4 regions of the Pseudoalteromonas sp. CST2 genome follow, and region 1 is predicted to be linked to each of the others. Evidence: predicted binding sites of a transcription regulator. Region 1 holds the regulator's gene; each other region holds the start of a gene.
The links. Region 1 encodes sigma-54, which starts transcription at its own class of promoters, with help from an activator protein. Its sites were predicted from a motif close to GTTGGCACGNNNNTNGNNT; they were not measured.
Positions count from the first base shown of each region.

Region 2: a site for sigma-54 is predicted at 2,942-2,960, ahead of PSH41_RS14880 (hemerythrin domain-containing protein). Genes of this name have one in related genera too.
Region 3: a site for sigma-54 is predicted at 1,923-1,941, ahead of PSH41_RS02670 (FlgO family outer membrane protein). Genes of this name have one in related genera too.
Region 4: a site for sigma-54 is predicted at 2,142-2,160, ahead of PSH41_RS16405 (TorF family putative porin). Genes of this name have one in related genera too.

Region 1 covers NZ_JAQREO010000001.1:215,191-219,855, forward strand. Annotated here, with positions in the region: gene rapZ (RNase adapter RapZ) at 1-255, opposite strand, end outside; gene PSH41_RS00970 (PTS sugar transporter subunit IIA) at 275-727, opposite strand; gene hpf (ribosome hibernation promoting factor) at 732-1,019, opposite strand; gene PSH41_RS00980 (RNA polymerase factor sigma-54) at 1,047-2,546, opposite strand; gene lptB (LPS export ABC transporter ATP-binding protein) at 2,616-3,341, opposite strand; gene lptA (lipopolysaccharide transport periplasmic protein LptA) at 3,338-3,886, opposite strand; gene lptC (LPS export ABC transporter periplasmic protein LptC) at 3,876-4,430, opposite strand; gene kdsC (3-deoxy-manno-octulosonate-8-phosphatase KdsC) at 4,427-4,665, opposite strand, start outside.
Region 2 covers NZ_JAQREO010000012.1:66,145-70,809, reverse strand. Annotated here, with positions in the region: gene PSH41_RS14890 (TonB-dependent receptor) at 1-1,630, opposite strand, end outside; gene PSH41_RS14885 (hypothetical protein) at 1,978-2,391, shown strand; gene PSH41_RS14880 (hemerythrin domain-containing protein) at 2,478-2,903, opposite strand; gene PSH41_RS14875 (hypothetical protein) at 3,220-3,471, shown strand; gene PSH41_RS14870 (hypothetical protein) at 3,529-3,786, shown strand; gene PSH41_RS14865 (DUF6500 family protein) at 3,813-4,031, shown strand; gene PSH41_RS14860 (tetratricopeptide repeat-containing diguanylate cyclase) at 4,042-4,665, opposite strand, start outside.
Region 3 covers NZ_JAQREO010000001.1:587,683-592,347, reverse strand. Annotated here, with positions in the region: gene PSH41_RS02680 (FlgO family outer membrane protein) at 1-581, opposite strand, end outside; gene PSH41_RS02675 (FlgO family outer membrane protein) at 590-1,282, opposite strand; gene PSH41_RS02670 (FlgO family outer membrane protein) at 1,296-1,889, opposite strand; gene PSH41_RS02665 (SPOR domain-containing protein) at 2,049-2,627, opposite strand; gene PSH41_RS02660 (SPOR domain-containing protein) at 2,841-3,539, opposite strand; gene galU (UTP--glucose-1-phosphate uridylyltransferase GalU) at 3,920-4,665, opposite strand, start outside.
Region 4 covers NZ_JAQREO010000015.1:11,138-15,802, forward strand. Annotated here, with positions in the region: gene PSH41_RS16395 (AsmA family protein) at 1-506, opposite strand, end outside; gene PSH41_RS16400 (hypothetical protein) at 818-1,981, shown strand; gene PSH41_RS16405 (TorF family putative porin) at 2,259-2,945, shown strand; gene PSH41_RS16410 (ABC transporter permease/M1 family aminopeptidase) at 3,225-4,665, opposite strand, start outside.

The DNA.
Region 1 (4,665 bases):
TAAATAAAACAGTGTGGGTTTAGCAAAGTCAGGAAGGTACTCGAGAATATCGTTAAATTCGTCTTGTTCTTTGGGGATATTACGAACATCTATACTAACGGCTATTTTGTCATAGTTATCTGAAACACTTCGCACTAAAGAGGGCAGTAAGTTGACCGGAATATTATCTACGCAATAATAGCCTAAATCTTCAACCACGCGTAAAGCAACCGACTTACCTGAACCAGAACGGCCGCTTATGATAATTAACTCCATTTATAGCCCTTAGTATTTACTACGATTGATCAACAATTACTTGATACAGCTCTGCATCGGTTTTAGCACTACGCAGCTGTTTACAAAATTCTTTATTGCTCAGTTTATCAGCTATGGTTGCCAGAGTCTTTAGGTGCTGTTGGTTATCGCCATCTGGTACGATGAGTGCAACAAAAATATCAACAGGGCAGTTATCAATAGCATCAAAGTTAACAGGCGTGTCGCTAACAAGTACTAAAGCCAGCGGCTCTTCTACGCCACCCATTCTGCCATGAGGAATGGCGATACCCCGGCCAATACCAGTACTGCCTAGCTTTTCTCTGCTTGCCAGCGCATTAAGAATATCTTGTTGTGGTAAGTAGGGGAGCTTTTCATGAGCAAGCTCACTGATAAACTCTAAAATTCTTTTTTTACTACTAAAAAGGACCGCAGCTTTGCTGCAGTCCTGGCATACTAATGTACTTAATTTCATAATATTAGTGTCTAGCAAGCTTCTCTTTATGTTTTATGACTTGACGATCGAGCTTGTCAATCAACGAGTCTATAGCGGCATACATATCTTGGTGCTCTGTTGAGGCAAATAAATCTGCGCCACTTACATGAATAGTCGCTTCTGCTTTTTGGTTGAGTTTTTCTACATCGAGAATGACATGCACATTGCTAATATGATCTGAGTGCCTTTCTAGCTTTGCAAATTTATTATTTACATAGTCTCTAAGTGAATCAGTTACTTCTACGTGACGACCAGTTAGGTTTAGTTGCATAAGCATTTCCTCTTTGTTTTTTACGTCTTATATCAAACTCTTTCTCTGATTTGACGGTGGAATAGCTAGCGATTCACGGTATTTTGCTATTGTGCGTCTAGCTACTTTAATTCCTTGCTCTGCCAATATATCCGCAATTTTACTATCACTCAATGGTTTAGCTGAGTTTTCCGCGGCAATTAGCTTTTTAATTAGGGCACGTATTGCGGTTGATGAACACTCTCCGCCGTTTTCAGTGCTTACGTGGCTTGAGAAAAAATACTTAAGCTCAAAAATACCACGTGGCGTATGCATATATTTTTGCGTAGTAACACGCGAAATTGTCGATTCATGCATTTCTACCATTTCAGCAACATCGTTTAAAACCATTGGCTTCATGGCTTCTGGGCCATGTTCAAAAAATGCTTGTTGCTGTTTTACAATACAGTTTGTTACTTTGAGCAGCGTGTCGTTTCTGCTTTCAAGGCTTTTTATAAACCATTTAGCTTCTTGTAAGTGAGAGCGAATAAATTGGCTATCACCACTTGATTTTACGGTACGTGACATAGCCGCGTACTGACTATTTACGCGTATTTTTGGCATGCTATCTGGGTTTAGCTCTACCACCCAGCGGCCTTTTATTTTTTTAACCGACACATCCGGTATTACATACTCCGACTCTTCCCTTACTATGGTATCTGCAGGTTTTGGGTTGAGGGTATGTATTAGGGTCATGACCTCTTTAAGCTCGTCTTCTTTAAGCTTAGTCTTTTTCATTAATGTACGATAGTCGCGTGCCGCTAATAGATCAATGTGATCGGTTAAGATCATTTTAGTTTGTTCTATAAAAGGGGTGTCTTTATCAAACTGGTTTAGCTGAATACACAAGCACTCTTGTAAACTGCGCGCGGCTATACCTACAGGGTCAAATAACTGAATACGCTTTAAAACGGCTTCTATTTCATCAAGTTCAACTTCAACTTCGTCATCGTTTTCTTGGTTAAAGCTCTCTAAAATTTCTTCGCAACTTAGCGTTAAAATACCCGAGTCATCTACAGCTTCTACAATGGCAATAGCAATGGCTTCGTCAGTTGGGCTAAAAGGAGTAAGCTGAAGCTGCCACATTAAATACTCATGTAGCGTTTCAGTAGAGGCACCTTGATAAATAGACTCATCTTCCGGCATTGGGCCTGAGGATGCAGCAGGGGCTGCGCTCATGTACTCATCCCAGGTTACATCCATTGCCATATCATCGCTAACGGTGTCTTTATTTAAAGCTTCGCCACTGTCTTGCTCGTACTCGCTGGTTGTATCGTCAGCCGATGCGCTTACGGTTACATCATCCGTATCTGCTTTTTGCTCATTTTTTCCAGCCGACTCTTCCGTGTAATCTTGCTCTTCTACTTCTAATAGCGGGTTGCTATCAAGTGCTTCTTGTATTTCTTGCTGGAGATCCAATGTACTGAGCTGCAGCAAGCGAATCGCTTGTTGCAATTGTGGAGTCATTGTAAGTTGCTGGCCCATGCGCAGCTGTAATGATTGCCTCATGTATCTCTAACAATCCTTTTATGTTGTTATAATTAATATTAGCAGATGCTTGTAGGTGTGGCTTAAATGTTACAGCCTAAATTGCTCGCCTAAATAAACATCGCGTACAGTTTTGTCATTTAATACGTGTTCTGGGGTGCCAGATGCAATTAGCTCCCCATGAGAAACAATGTAGGCTTTTTCACAAACATCAAGGGTTTCTCTTACATTGTGATCGGTAATTAATACGCCAATGCCACGGTTTTTAAGATGTTCTATTATTTTCTTTATATCTAACACTGAAATCGGATCAACACCAGCAAAAGGCTCATCCAATAAAATAAATTTAGGGTTTGCTGCCAGTGCTCTGGCAATTTCTACACGGCGGCGTTCACCACCAGAAAGCGCCATACCTTGGCTATCGCGAATATGCTGAATACTAAATTCATCAAGTAAGTTGTTAAGCGTTTCTTCTCGCGCGGCTTTATTGAGCTCTTTACGCGTTTCTAAAATAGCCATTAGGTTTTGATAAACTGTTAGCTTTCTAAATATTGATGACTCTTGCGGCAAATAGCCAATGCCTAAGCGGGCGCGGCTGTGCATAGGTAATAACGTAATGTCGTTATCATCAATAGAAATTTTACCTTTGTCGCTAGGTACTAACCCTACAATCATGTAAAAGGTGGTGGTTTTACCTGCGCCATTAGGGCCCAATAAGCCAACAATGCTGCCGGCTTCTACTTCAAGGCCTACATTTTTTACAACTTGGCGGCCTTTATAGCTTTTTGCTAATAGTTCTGCTTTTAAGGTGCTCATGGTTGACCTTCGTTACCTGTTTTTTCTTTAATTTTTGCTTCAACAGGCACTAAAATTGTGTGGACACGATCCGTGGAGTTTTCGTCTTTTTCTGCGCTAATAAGCTGCTGCTGCATGTCGTAGGTAATACTTTTAGCATTAATTTTTTGACCGGCTTGTGCGACTTCAGCATCGCCAACAAGCGTTAAAAAGCGCTTTGCTACGTCGTAACGTACTTCGTTTGCACTGGCGCTCATTACGGTACCATCGTCTTGTTTTTCTTCGAAGTAGGCTGGGCTGCCAGTGGCAATAAGGAGTTGTTTGTTATCCCCTAAGTCTTCACGTTTATGTACTTCGAGTCGGTCGGCTGTAATTTTGCGATTGCCATGCACAATTTCGACGTTCTTTTCAAAAATACCTACGTTTTCTTTAAGTTGGCCTTCTTGACGGTCTGCACTAATAGAAATTTGATTTGCTGGCGGTTGAGCAGCAGGCTCAGCAGCAGAGGCGCTAAATGCAAGCATTAGCGATGGGATAATAAGTATTTTAGTGAGTTTATTGGTCATAATATATTGTTCGCGTATGGTTAATTAGTTTTATTACTTCGGTTTTTAAATCGGCTTCAAGGCCTTTACCGACAATTTTTAAATTAGGCCCAGTGACAACCACTGGCTGCTCAGAGCGCATTGTTAGCGCTTTAATGTCGACTTCGATGTTATCGGCATCGATGTTATCTATCATGGCGTTATCAACTAAATTTTTAGCAACCACATTGCCTTCTAAAATAAGTTGTTTATCTTCGTAAAGCGTTGCTTCGTCTGCATTTATTCGCCATGTTTGCTTTTCGTTATACAAGGTGAAAATAGGTTTTTCAAAAAACGTAAAACCAAGCTGTTGGTACAGCTCCATTTTAGCCGCTGTGACTTTATGGCTTATTTTGCCTTGCTCGTCATAGGCTGTTTGCTTAAGCTCTATAGCGGTGTAATCGGGCTTTGCAATTACTTCAGGTTCTTGCTCTGGCGCTACATTGGTTTGGGTAAAATAAGGGTACCAAAGCCAAACCATACAGCCGATGAATAACGCACTGAGTATAACGCGTGCTGCATTCATGAACTGGTGCCTTGTGTTGTAAGCGCTATGCCATTCTCTAGCATAAGTAAGTCTGTGAGTTCTCTAACGGCGCCAAAGCCGCCAGGCATTTGCGTAGTGTAATGCGATAAGCGCTTAATAAGCGGGTGTGCATCGTTTACTGCAACGGCAAAGCCAACGCGCTCCATTACTGGCATGTCAGGACCATCGTCGCCAATATAGGCTATTTGTTCATCAGTTAACTTTAAAGTGTTTT
Region 2 (4,665 bases), on a different contig from region 1:
TTGATGTTGCTTCGTTATAACTTGCTGCACCATAAGTGGTGTAGTCGGCATTTAATTTGTAATTAAAGCTAACTTGGCCAGAATGCAGTATTTCGTTAATGCTGTCGCTTGCGGCAACTTGACCTTGTGGTGCAATAGGGTCGTTTGCTTCTACATCGTAAAAATCAACGCGGTAACCCACACTAGTATGAAGTTTATCGCCCCAATCTGAGTCTTGCTGAATAGCAAGCCCGGTTTGCCATGAACGTGAGTCGGTGGTGTCTGATAAGTTAAAGTCACCGCTGCCATCGTTATCTAAATCGTATTGACCACCAGGCGATACAAATACACCTGGTCTTAGCTCTACTAAACGTGCTTTTTGTGCATCGGTTAAGGGAATGCGGCGGTTTGAAAGTGGGCCAGTTAAATCAATAGGTAAATCGGCCTCGGTAGTAAATTGGCTGTAGCCAAGTACTTTGTTGTAGCGTACGTCAAAAGCAAAAATTGTTTGTTGGTCGCTATTCCAACGGTAAGTAAGCTCAGTGCGGTTTTGTGCTGTATCGGCGCCGTCTATAATTTCTACAAAACTGTTTTGGGCTATTTCTTCACGCTGTAAATGCTGAAAGTATGTAATGTTTTTAAGTGAGGCATTAGCACTTAGCTCGCGCTTATAAATGCTGTGAATTAAATAAGTGGTTGCTTCGTTTTGGTTATCAGGGTCGGTAAGTACGGTGCTACGATCTATTTTTACTTGCCCAGTAGGCGAAACAATTGAACCCGCTGCTGGTACTGTACTGCCATTGGCTTGCACGCCTTGGCCGGTAATATAAAGGCCATCATCAATTAAGGCTTGGGTAGGGCGGTTAATACCTGCGTTGTCGGTAAATTCAACTTGGTATAGCTCAAAGTTAATATCCCAACTGCTTTTATCATCCGGCAAAATTCTAAGCGCAGCAAATAAACTGTCGCTTTTAGTGCCTGAGTAATCGTAGTAGCTGCCTTCATCAAGGTGCTCGTAACTTACTCTAAGGCCCACTTTATCTTTTATAATGGGGGCAGTGTAATCTACTTGGGCACTGTATTGATCCCATCGCCCCGCTGAGATCTTAACTTTACCTTTACTTTCATCTGTAGAGGCAGCCTTTGAGTGTAAATTTACAAAACCACCGTTACGTTGGCTTGAACCAAATAAAACCGGCGGTGCGCCTTTTACTACATCTATTTGTTCTACAGAATTGAACGATAACGGCACGCCAAAGCCATTATTACCTGCTTGGCGGCGTGTACCATCTTGAAAAAGCTCACCCAGTTGGCCACGAATAGTAGGTAAGCTGGGTGCACCAAAGCCACTTGCAGAGTAAGTGTTTGGGCTTACTGCAAGTACGTCTTGTAGGGTAGTAATATTTAGTTGCTCTATTAACTCGCTTGAAATAGGCGTGACTGAGCGTGCTATATCTTGCAGTGCAAGGTTGTCGCCGAAGGGGCCGTTAATAGTGGCATCTTTTACAGAAAGCCCTTGAGATTTAATCGTTTGGCCTGCTACTTCAATACGTTCAATTGAGTCGGTATTAGCTGCAGATTGTGCCGCATGAGCATAAAAATTAGGTGTGAGTGAAGCGGCTATAAAAAGTGCCAAATATGAATGTTTCAAAAGGGTTCTCATTTTGGTTAGTGTGAATGTGGCAATAAAGACCTGCAGCTTTGTGAATAACTTTCAGTAAATATTAATTCTTTTTGTTTTTTAGAATGAAACGTTAAAAGTTTAGCACATTGCTCAAAAGCGTTATTCAGTTTTAGGCACTATGTTTTTGTTTTACAAATACTGTAGTTAGTTATTGCCATAATAGGTCGTAATTTATAAATAGCGGTTTTATACGCAAACAAACGCAAAGCAGGGCACCGAATTTATTAAAAAATTATACATTAAGGTGAAATAAAATATGTGTTGAGCGGTCTTGCTAGTTTCAACATTAAATTATTTAGTTTTAAGGAAATTTTATGACTGGTACAACAGGTACTGACTTTCAAAATCGTTTGCAGTGGTCGCTTTTTTCGCTACGCCTAGGCGTATTTATTGTAATGATTATGTGGACGTTTGATAAGTTTGTTAACCCTGGGCATAGCGCACGAATTTTTGAGCATTTTTATGGTGTTAGCGGCTCTACAGATATGGTTGCTTATGTACTGGGGGCGTTACAGCTTATTTTAGTGTTGGCTTTTTTAGCGGGTATTAAAAAGCGCCTTACTTATGGCGTTATATTTGCAATGCACGGCCTTTCTACGCTTTCATCTTATAATCAGTATATTGATGGCTTTAATAACTTATTGTTTTTTACAGCGTGGCCAATGTGGGCAGCGTGTTTTGCACTTTATGTGTTACGCGAGCAAGACGTTAAATTTACCATTAAGTAGCACTGCAAAAAAAAATGGTTATAAGCCATACGGCTTATAACCAATAAGTACACAAGGGAGTGTATGGAAGTCGGTTTAATTAATAATTAATGCATGGCATCGTTGTACTGTTTAGCTAGGCTTTCTTTTTGCCCTTCGGTTAGGGCTTTACCCGCTAATTGAAATACTTCATGTTCTTCTTCACTTAAATGATGATGCACTAAGTGGTGCAATTTTTTAGCTGTAACTAACCAAGCAGATGAGCTCATTTCGGTGTCTTCAAGTTGTTCAATTAATTCGTCAATTTCATGGTGTTCAGCAACGCTGTGGCGTGCTTTTTCGTGCGTTAAATCGTCAAACATGAGTGGGTTATAAAAATAACGCTCTTCAAATTTTGCGTGATCTTCTAATTCGGTTTTTAGCTCGTCCATTAGCTTGTGGCGCTGCTGCGTATCGCCGTGCGTTTGAATAAGGGCATCTACTAACTCGCGTTGTTTATCGTGGTCGTGACGTAGCGCTTCAAAAATATTCATAACTCTTTCCTTGCTGTAATTGCTTTATAGACTTTTAAAAGCAAGCGCAGTGCCAGATTTTAATGTGTTGATATAGTTGACTTTAATGTACTTTTGGCTGGTTTGGATGGCTTTGCTCTGTAACTTTTACATACAAACAGCTGCAATTTTTTCAGATTAAAAGAGGTGATTGCTTTTGACGCTACATAAGCTTACATATTTTTACTGGTTGGGTATTTTATTGAGGTGGTAAAGTAGCGCATTATATGGGTACAAGCTGTACATACTTGCCTTACCTATATTCTTATAAAACTTTAGATATTAAGATAGTTTAAGGATGAACTTAAAAAGCCCCACTATAGCATTATTACTGTGCGCGTTATTAAGTGCATGTAGTACAGCCGAGCATTCTGAACGACGTGTATGCATACAAGAGGCAGAAATGACTGAGCTAAATGGCGCTAAAACAAGCTCAAAGGTTTACAATGAATGTGTAAGCGCTCAAATAACAAAGGATGCTAAAGGCGACACTTTTTTTGATGAAGTTGGTGTGTTTTTTATTGATCTACTTGTTTTAATAGCCGATTAAGTAAGTAAGCTTACAGCTATAATTTAAAGCACAAGGGGGCGTAAAATAGGATTGAATATGAAAGCGTTTTTAATTGTATTTTCATTGTGTATATTTTTAACTGGCTGTGCGGCAAAGCCTTATGCGGGCTCTGCAAAATGTATGGAGCAAGCTGATATAGCTTATGAAACCAATATACATAAAAATGAGCCGCTAGATAATGAATGCAAAGCTACAAAAGTAAATACGCCTAATAAAGAGTTTGAGGATCATAGTATTGTAGATAGAAGTCTTTTACAGCTAATAGTTAGTTTTTTAAACGGTATATTTAGATAATTAAAATACAATTAAATAAGGTATGTATGCAGGAAGAACTAAAAGCAAAAATTATAGCTGTATGCGATAAAAAAATAGCAGCCAAAGGCGAAAACGTAGGCCTTTCTTTTTACGCTTTTTTTGCAAATAAAAACGACAATCCAGAGCTGCTGATGCAAGCCGCTACGTGGTGGATACACATCCATAAGTTAGATCACTTTGAAAAAGCGATAAAAATAAAACAAATGATTATTGAAGGTGACTAATAACGTATATTTACGCGATTGCTATTTGGTTTCTGCCATTTTCTTTTGCTTTATAGAGTTGTTGGTCTGCACGTTTAATTAGCTCGCTAAGTGAGTCGCTTTTAGCATTACTTATTGCCACGCCAGCACTAAAGGTAACGTGTGTTTTACTTGGCAATGCCTCAATATGACTACAGCACTGCGCTAACTTATTTTCAAGATTTTCAAAAAAGTTGTTTATTTTATCGCGATTTTGCGTTTTTAAAACAAATAGCCACTCTTCGCCGCCATAGCGGCCAAACTTATCGTTAGTACTTAGTGTGTCTTTTGCTGCTTGAGCAAATTTTATAAGTACTAAATCTCCTATATCGTGGCCATATTTGTCGTTAATAGCTTTAAAGTAATCTAAATCAACGATGGCTATTGCTAGGCTCTGCTGGGATAAACACTCATTTGCTTTTTGCAAAATGCCACGTCGGTTTAAGCTGTTAGTTAGGTAGTCGGTTAATGCTATAGCATGGTATTTTTTACGTTGGCGCATTTGGCGATAAAATAAAAATAGCGACACGATGACTAAAATAAAGGCAATTGAAGCACTTAAGCGCCAAATTATTTTTTGCTGGTGTTCTTCTGTAGCCTGCAGTTTGTTTATGTC
Region 3 (4,665 bases), 370 kb from region 1:
ACGCGGGTATTTACTGCTACGCCATTTGGGCGGTAAATTAACGTACCTGCTAATACATAGTTAGCCATGCTGCTTTCGCTTAGCTTTTCTATATCGCGAGATAACACGAAGTCGCCTCTGTTTGATACATCAATGTTGTCCATGGTTTTAAAATCTACCACGCCGTAGCCAAATTTTTGCAGCTGATGAATAAACGTCTCTGCTAATTGATTACCCAACTGATTACTTTTATTAAGCGATGCGTCTAAATCTACAATAGTGGTAACCGCTATGTTGATGCTGTTGTTATCGGGCGCTTCGGCTTCAAGCGTATCGACTAAATCCAGTGCCATTTGCTCTACATAGTTTGCCAGCGTTTTGTGATGTTTAAGCGGTGTAAACTGCCTTGCTGTGTCGTACTCACTTTGCTGCTGCACAGATTGGTTGGCATACACTGGCGTTGGTTGGCTACTTTGCGTTACCACGGTGTAGTCTGAGCGTGTATTTATGCTTTCGTTATGCTCATTATTTTGCGTTATTGAACAGCCAGTTAATGCTAACGTTGCCGTTAGCCCCGCTATAGCAAATAGTTTGTAAAACATGGTCAACCTCACTCGCTGGCTTGTTTAAGCATAATTCCGTCGGTGCGATAGCTACTGTTTAGCGCATCAACCACTGATTGAGGGATAAACCCTTGCGCACTGCCCACTACCGCTTTACTTTTAATGCCCACTATTCGTGCATTTACCAGTACGCCACCTTGGTGGCTCACAAGTGTTCCTGCTAATACGTAATTAAAGTTTTGATCTTGGTTTAGCTCTAGGTAGTCGCGGCTAAATACAAAGTCGCCTGCGGGGGTTACTCGCATATAATCGGTGGTTTTAAAATCGATAACCGGTACTCCAAAACTATGCAGCTCGTGCATAAAACTTTCGGCTATTTGGTTACCTAACAGGCTTCCATCGCTGTAGTCATCATCTAAAAATACAAAGCTAGAAACGGCAAGTGGCGTTTTGTCGTTTACGTATTGCAGGTTTTCGACCATGTCTTGCATTATACCGCGCACATAATGGTTTATATTTTTGCGTTTTGCAGGGGCACTTTTGGTGTAGTTACTTTGCTTGTTTAAATTAGACTGAAATAACGCTTCATTTGGTGCAGGTGCTTTTACCGCACGTTGCTCTGAAACAAGCTGGGCTGCATTATCTTGCTCAACTTTCTCCGGCTCTGAATGTAGCGAATTTAACATTTGCGAACAGCCAAAGCCTAATGGCAAACATAGGGTAATTAATAGCTTTCTCATGGTGTGCTCCTGATTAATATTCGCTGCGGTACAAAGAGCCGTCACGCTGCTGAATTTTTTCGTTTCCCCACATTACATTTATAGGGATCTCTGTGCTGCCTGCCGACAGTACTTGCTTGTTTTCAATATTAACGAGTCGTGCATTAACTATGTAAGCATGCTGTTGGCGCGTTACAGTGCCGGTGATGACTAAGTCAATATTTTGGCGATTGCGTAATTTACTTAAGTCGCGGCTTAATATGCTGTCTGCGTTTTGCGCTAATATAAGGTTATTGCCAAGGCGGTACTCAACGGTATGATAGCCAAGCTGGGTAAATTGCGTTAATAAGCTTTCTTGAATTTGTAAGCTCAAACCCGAGGCCTGCCCTGCTACTAGCTTAGTATCTAAAGCATCTGCATAAAAAAAGCTACTCACACCAATGCGCGCATTGGCATTTAAAGCGCCATTTACATGGTTAAGCTGCGAGGTTAGATTTGCTACATACTCGTTAACGGTATAGGGTGCCATTGCTGCTTTTGGCGCGTCAGTAGGCACACTCGGCTCTGGGGGCGGAACCAAGTTGCAAGCAGTTAAATTTAACAATACTAAAGGCAGTAAAAGGCGCATAGTTGCCGTCCTCTTTAAAACATACCGAGGATAAAGCAATTATTATGCCTAATTAACCTAAACTCTCGATAATAAACCTATCTCTAGCCAGAGATAATAAATTTAAGTATCAAGATAGTTCAATATGCTAGTAAGGCTCTTAACCAGAGTTCAGGTTAATTAACTTTGAGGCGTTTTGACGTAGTAGGTTACAAAGCAAGTATTATTGTTTATTAATGACTTACATGCATCCTTTGCTGCTTCTTTTGTTTTAAACGCACCAAGCTTTAATCTATAAAAGGTGTGCTGGTCAATCAGTACTTGCTCGGTATTTACTTCAAGCTTATTTGAGGCCGATTGAAATTGCTTTATAGCCGCTTCAAGTACCGCTTTATTTTTATATGCCCCCACTTGCACAGCAAACAGCGCATTTGTATTTACAACAGCTAAGTGGTTAGTTTGCTGTGGTTTTGGCTGCGCGTTAAGTTGTTTTAATTTATCTACTGTGCGCTGTAATTCACTTTCTAGCTTTAACAGTCTTTCTAGTTGAGGCTTGGTTTGTTGCCACTGCTGCGCTGACTCTTTGAGTACGGCTAAATCATCTTTTTTAATGAGCACCGCCTGCTTTTGGGCCGTTGCTAGTGCGTAAGCACTGTTTGCTAATGCAAAGCCTAAAACTAATGTGGCTAAAAAATCCTTGTAGTGCAGCATAAGTATGTTGTTAATTTGGGTAAGAGTGAGCGCTATTTTAACAGCCAATCAACGCTTAGCAAGTCACGCGTGCTACGGCCTATTGCGCTTTTATACCAATTAACTTAATTAAGTAATCTATTATGAGGATAGTAAAACGTATTGATAGCTAGGCAAAAAAAATTGCTATTTAGTTGCTCTAAATGAGAATTTTTTTAACGCAGAACGCAACACGATTAGCCCCGTAACATGATTATTTATTATTGCGGGTTGGTATCACTATTAAAGTTTAATTGGCCTATCGGTGTAGTTACTTACAATGCAGTCGAGCTTATACATTTTAAATACTTCACAGTCGGCTTTGGCATTTTTAAGGTTTTTATAAGAGCCAAGCTTTAAGCGATAAAAGGTTTTATCATTTATTTTTGCGGTTTCTACGTTAGTTAATATTTTATCTCTAAATAGTGGCGCTGCTTTGGTATTTAGTTCTTGCCAGGCTTTGGCTACATCCTGCTTAGAATCAACCGAGGCAACTTGTAATGCAAATACATGTTTAGGGGTATTAAGCTTTATAGTTTGCTTTTGGTTATTGTTAGCAGCTTTGTAAGTTTGCTGACGACGTGGCTTGTTAATGGTTGAGCGCGAAGGCGTGCGAGTGTAACGGCTGCTGTAGGCAGGGCTTGCATTAGATTGTGCAATAGCTTTAGAGTTTATTATATCTATATGATTAACCAGGTAAGTAATTTCTTTTTCAAGCTTTAAAATACGCTCTATACCGGCGCGTGCTTGCTGCCATTGCATTGCGGCATCTTTTAATTGCGCAAGCTCTAGTGCAGTTATCGATACGTAATCGGGCGTGGTGTTAGGTATTTCATTATCAACAGCAGGTTTAGCGGTAGGCGTAATAGAGCACGCCGTGCCAAACGTAAGCGTAAAAAGGCATACAAAAAAGTGTTTATAGTATTTTTTTAATTTAAGCATGTACCCGTTATCCTGAAAGCAGTGCCTGTGCACTTACATTTCAGTTAAACATTCTCACAAGAAAGCGTTTAACTTAGCAATTTAAACAATGAGCGATTTTTGCTCCCGCACGCTAATTTACCTGCTTAGATAAAATTAACATGACCCTTCCGTGAGTTTGGCTTTTAATACAACTTTGATGCCAATTAACATAAACTTTACAATATAAATTACGTTATGTTGCTATATAACGCAAGTCAAATTCAGAACATAATTAAGCGTAGACCATCTTTATTACTGGCGTGGTTAAAATTAAGTAAAGCCTTACCTATTTTGGTATTAATAATTTAGCACTAAAAAAGGCGCCTAAACAGGCGCCTTGGTGGGTAATTTAATAAAAACTAAATTAACGATTTAATAAATGTTTTTAAATCATCTGCAAACTCGTCGCGGCGCAGAGCAAACTCTATCGTTGCTTTTAAGTAGCCTATTTTACTACCGCAATCGTGGCTGCGGCCTTTCATTGCGTACGCGTCTACTTTTTCTTGCTGCATTAACATGGCAATTGCATCTGTAAGTTGAATTTCGTTGCCAGCCCCTTGCGGCGTTTTAGCAAGCAGTGGCCAAATGTTTTCGCTTAATACATAACGCCCTACTACAGATAGGTTTGAAGGTGCTTCATCTACTGGCGGTTTTTCTACCATGTTAATAATTGGCGAGCTTTCACCTTGATGAAGCTCTACGTCACCTAAATCAACAACACCAAATTTGTCTACTTCGTCCATTGGTACTGGCTCAACCATAATTTGGCTGTGCTTAGTTTCTTCAAAACGGGCGATCATCTCTGCTAGGTTGTCTTTTTTAAGGTCGCTCTCTACGTCATCAACAATTACATCTGGCAAAATAACCACAAAAGGTTCGTTGCCAATAATTGGCGCTGCACAGTTAATTGCGTGGCCTAAGCCTTTGGCTTCGCCTTGGCGTACGTGAATAATGGTCACATCTTTAGGGCAAATTGCCTGTACTTCGGCAAGTAATTGCCGCTTTACGCGTTTTTCAAGCGTGGCTTCTAGTTCAAAGCTGGTATCAAAATGGTTTTCGATAGAGTTTTTACTTGAGTGCGTTACAAGTACAATCTCTTTAACGC
Region 4 (4,665 bases), on a different contig from region 1:
TCTAGGTAAGTAAACGTACCACCGTAAATAGCCACTTCACCTAACTCTATATCAAAGTTCTCTGGTAGTTTAACAGCCTCACCTGATTGAGTTTGCTCTTGCGGCTGCTCTGCTACAGCATCAAACAACTGCCAGTTAGCTTTACCGTTTTTATCAGTTTCTAATAAAATATTGGGCTCGTTAATAACAAACTTATCAAGTTTGAATTCGCCGCCAAATAACGATAACCATGGTATATGCACAGCTAATTGCTCCATACTTGCCATGTCGTCGCGCGAGCCTGTCTGCATGTTTGCAAAGTGTACATCGTTAAGCTCTAACTTTAATGCAGGAAATACACTAAGCGTTTTATCACCTTTAATAGTAAGTGTGCGCCCTGTTGTTTTTTCAACCTGTTCAGATACTTTATTAAAAATAGTATCGGTTGGGATTAAAAACGGAGCGGCAATAATTAACGCAATACAAAGTAAGAGTATTACACCAACAATTTTGAGTAAGGTCTTCATGATCATCCTTTCAAACGTGCAAATAATGTTCTTATCATAGCGAGTGTTAGCTTTAAAATCATTGTCGTTGTGACAAAAAAGCACTTTATTGTAATTTATTTAATTTGAAATGAATTTATGCTTAAAAGTAAACGTTGCGAAATTGGTGACTAAAAGTAAAGCTCATCAAGTTTAAATCTAACCAAGTATTAAACCCTACAACATTGCATCCCTTGAATTGTTAGGTATGATGCACGGCCCTGTTGCTATTGGCGTATTTGCGCTAAAATAAAGCAGCTAAAAAATGTATCTACTTGGAGACTCTACAAGGCATGAAAAAACTGCTAATTTCACCGTCAAAAATGGCGCTAGGCGAACAAGAAAGTCAAATTTACCAAAACATCTTGAAGCAAGCTTCAGAACTAAGCCTAAACCTAATGGCCGTGAAAGTAGAAAACCACCCAGAGGATTTTTTAGGCTGGTGTTATGAGCTGCTAAGTGCAAGTAAAGACCGTATAAATTACGATTTACTAGAGCCACAACAACTGCCAGTTTTAAAAAAGCTGCACGACCAGCTAACCTCAGCAATTAGCTTTTTACAGCTTAAAACACTACGTGTAGCACCTTGGCCTGTTATTAGTATGTTTGTAGAGCAACACAAAGAACTTATTGCACTGGACGAACAGCTTCGCCTTACTACGTATTTGCAAAGCATTCGTGAGCAAGCACTAAAAGATATGATCCCAGAGGATTTACTGGCATTTAGTGGTAAACACACTGCCACGCTCGACCCAAGCACCTATAACTTTGATGTTGAATGGTTCGCATCAACAAAAAGTGCAAAGGGTTTTCATCAAATGCTAGCCGACTTGCCTGGCGCGTTTGACGATGCACTTGCTAACATCCCGCTTGAAGGTGATGTGAGCGAAGCTGATTACCAACAGTTTGTTGTTGCTTATTTACTTGCCTTTAACGGTAGCGATGAAAAACCAACCCTTGCCCCTGCTACACGTTTATTAGCAATGCGCCGCCCAGATGTGTTTACGCCAATTAGCAATAGCCGTCTTGATGCATTATGCGCAGCTTTAGGTATTACAAAATTAAACAATCGCGACTTTGAGCGCTACTGGCAAGATATAGTACAAAGCATTCATGCTATGTCGTGGTTTAAAATGGCTAATGGCAGCAATGAACTAGAAGAGCAACTAGTTAGTATAAAAGCATTATTACCGTGCTTTTTTTACTATGCAGATGCCAGCACGGCCGACAACTCAAATTATATTAAGCTATTAAATAAACCTAAACGCAGCACAACAAGTGCGGGAAAACCACAGCGCAGAGGTAAAGAGTCAGCCGAAATACTTGTAGACCGTGCACTTGCAGCCGATGACATTCCCGAGCATATTCGTAGCAAACGCGACTCTATTATTAGCGAAGTACAAAAAGGCCGCGGAGTAAACGAAACAATTAGTCTTATGCGCACTATATTTGGCTAAATTTACCTAACCTAACTGTATTTTTCTGGTGCAGTTAGGTTAATTTATGCACCAGCAGTGTGCGTTTTTTAATTAACCACCTCAATCATCCCCTCTTCTAAAACTTCTCAACATATTGTTTTATAAAAGTAAAAAACCAGTTTTATAGAAATTATTTTAAGCTGGCACATACAGTGCAATTGCATTCCCAGTTAAACAATAAAACACCGCCAGTCAAAGGGTTGCCAATAAGAGAATAAAAACCTAGGCGATAAAAATCATATAACGGGAAATGGACATGCTAAAACTAAAAAAAACCATCGCAATTAGCGCAATAGCTTTATTAGGTGCTACATCTTTAACATCAACAGCCGTACATGCAGAAGTAACAGCAAACGCAGCGGCTACGTCTAACTACTTATGGCGTGGTCAAGAGCAAACTGGGGGCGATGCTGCTATTTCTGGCGGTATTGATTACGCTGACGAGTCAGGCTTTTATGTAGGTACTTGGGCATCAAATGCTTCATGGGCCGATGAAATGACTTACGAGCTTGATGTTTACGCGGGTTTTGGTGGCGATATTAACGACACATTTAGCTACGATGTAGGTTACATTTATTACGCTTACCCGGATGCAGCTTCTGAGGCAGATGCTGATTTCTCTGAAATTTACGGTAGCATCAGCGCAGAAGGTTTCACCTTTGGCGCTGCAATCCTTGCCACTTCAGCGGCAGATGGCGATGGCACCGACTTTGGCGATTCATTATACCTAAATGCCGATTACAGCTTTGCTGTTGGCAGCAATGGTACTGAGGTTGCGCTGCACTTAGGTCACTACTCTGGCGACTTTATAGGCGATGATAATATTATTGATTACGGTATCTCTGTATCAAAAGATGGTTTTACTTTTGGCGTATCTGACACCGACATGGATGAGTCAGATGTTAAAGTTTACGTAGGCTACGCTGTAGACTTTACGCTTTAAAACAAAATGTGTTACTTGCTGCAACACTAAGGGCCTTTTGGCCCTTTTCTCGTTTAGGACACCCTAAATATTCACAGCGCCTTTTAATTTTAGCGACTAAAGCACCTTACTATAAAACCCACTTCAGTTAACCGCCGAGCTCCTCGCTGCTATTACCTCTTTTTACCAATATGCTAATTCGCTTTATTAAGCTTTATTGCGCATTGGTATTAGTAATTCGCTAAAACAAAAAAGGCCGCATTAAAGGCGGCCTTTCAGTTAATTACTAATCGTTAATCGTTAAAACTTAGCTAGGTTGTTTTTACTGTCTTTATCTACAAGCTTAATGTACGGGTCTACCCCTGCGTACACTGGCTTTTCTTTTACTTTTAGCTCAATAGCATTAGTACCAGAGACTATTTGATGCTTTTGCGAGTAAATAACAAAGTCTTCAGCGAGAAGGTTTTCAGGATCATCGCTAAATAATGCAATATCAATTAGCTCATCGAGTGGTTGCTCGGTTTCTTCACCTTGTCCATCGGCATGCTGCTTAGTTGCTTCAACGCTCAGTGTTACTGTATAAAAACCTTCGCTATCAACATCATCTGTAACCGAAACTGCTTTCATTTCAAGCTCATAAAGCGTTATATATTTAAACTGATCCTCAATAAAACGTTGCTCCGCTTGCGTTGCGTCTTGTTTTAAATAGCTAAGTAAATCAAGCGTAGTTGGGTATGGCGTTGACTGGTATTTAAACTCATTCAAAAACGCTTTAAGTGCTGCATTTAAGCGCTCTTCCCCTAATCGGTCATAAATCGCCATCATCGCAACTGAGCCTTTATTGTAATGAAGATATTGTTGAGACTGCGTTTTATACAGCGGCATTTCTTCAAAGGCTTCGCCTGTGCGGCCCATTAAGTATTTATCTAACTCGTACTTTAAGAATTTACGAAGCTTCTCGGCGCCAAAGCGTTTTTTTAGCACCATAAGCGCACTGTATTGGGAGAGCGATTCAGAAATAACGGCACTGCCTTCTACATTAGCCCCAGATACTTGATGCCCCCACCATTGGTGTGCAACTTCATGTGCGGTTATATAGTAAGGTAGGTCAACTTTACTCTCATCTCTTAAGTCTGTAATAAAGCCAATACTTTCTGAGTAAGGTACCGTATTGGCAAAACTTTGCGCAAACGAGCGATACTTAGGAAACTCAATAATACGTAACTGCTTATGCTGATATGGCCCAAAGGCTTGCGTGTAGTAATCTATTGAGTCTTGTACCGACTCAATCATACGGTCAACATTCCATGCATGATCTTTGTGGTAGTACACCTCAATATTTACACCGTTATGTTCAACCTTTTTGCTTTCAAGCTCCGCCGAAAGAACAGAATAAAAGTTTATAATAGGGGAATCCATTTCATAAACAAAAGTACGTCGTCCGTCTTTTACACTCTCACTTTTTAAGTAACCGGGTGTAATAGCAAATTGTGACTCATCGGTGGTCACCGTTGCCTTGTAGTTTATAAAGCCATTAGCAGGCCCAAACTCATTTTGCGTATAATAGCGGCTGTCTTCTAGTTTATGTGCACGTTCAAGCTCGGGTAAATCGTGCTTACGGCGCTCATACTTATCCGCAATTTGAAAATACTTTTGATAACCAAAATTTGGTAATAATTCTCCATTATTTACAAATGTACCATTGTGCACGAGTTGAGTATCAGAGCCTCTATCAACAAAA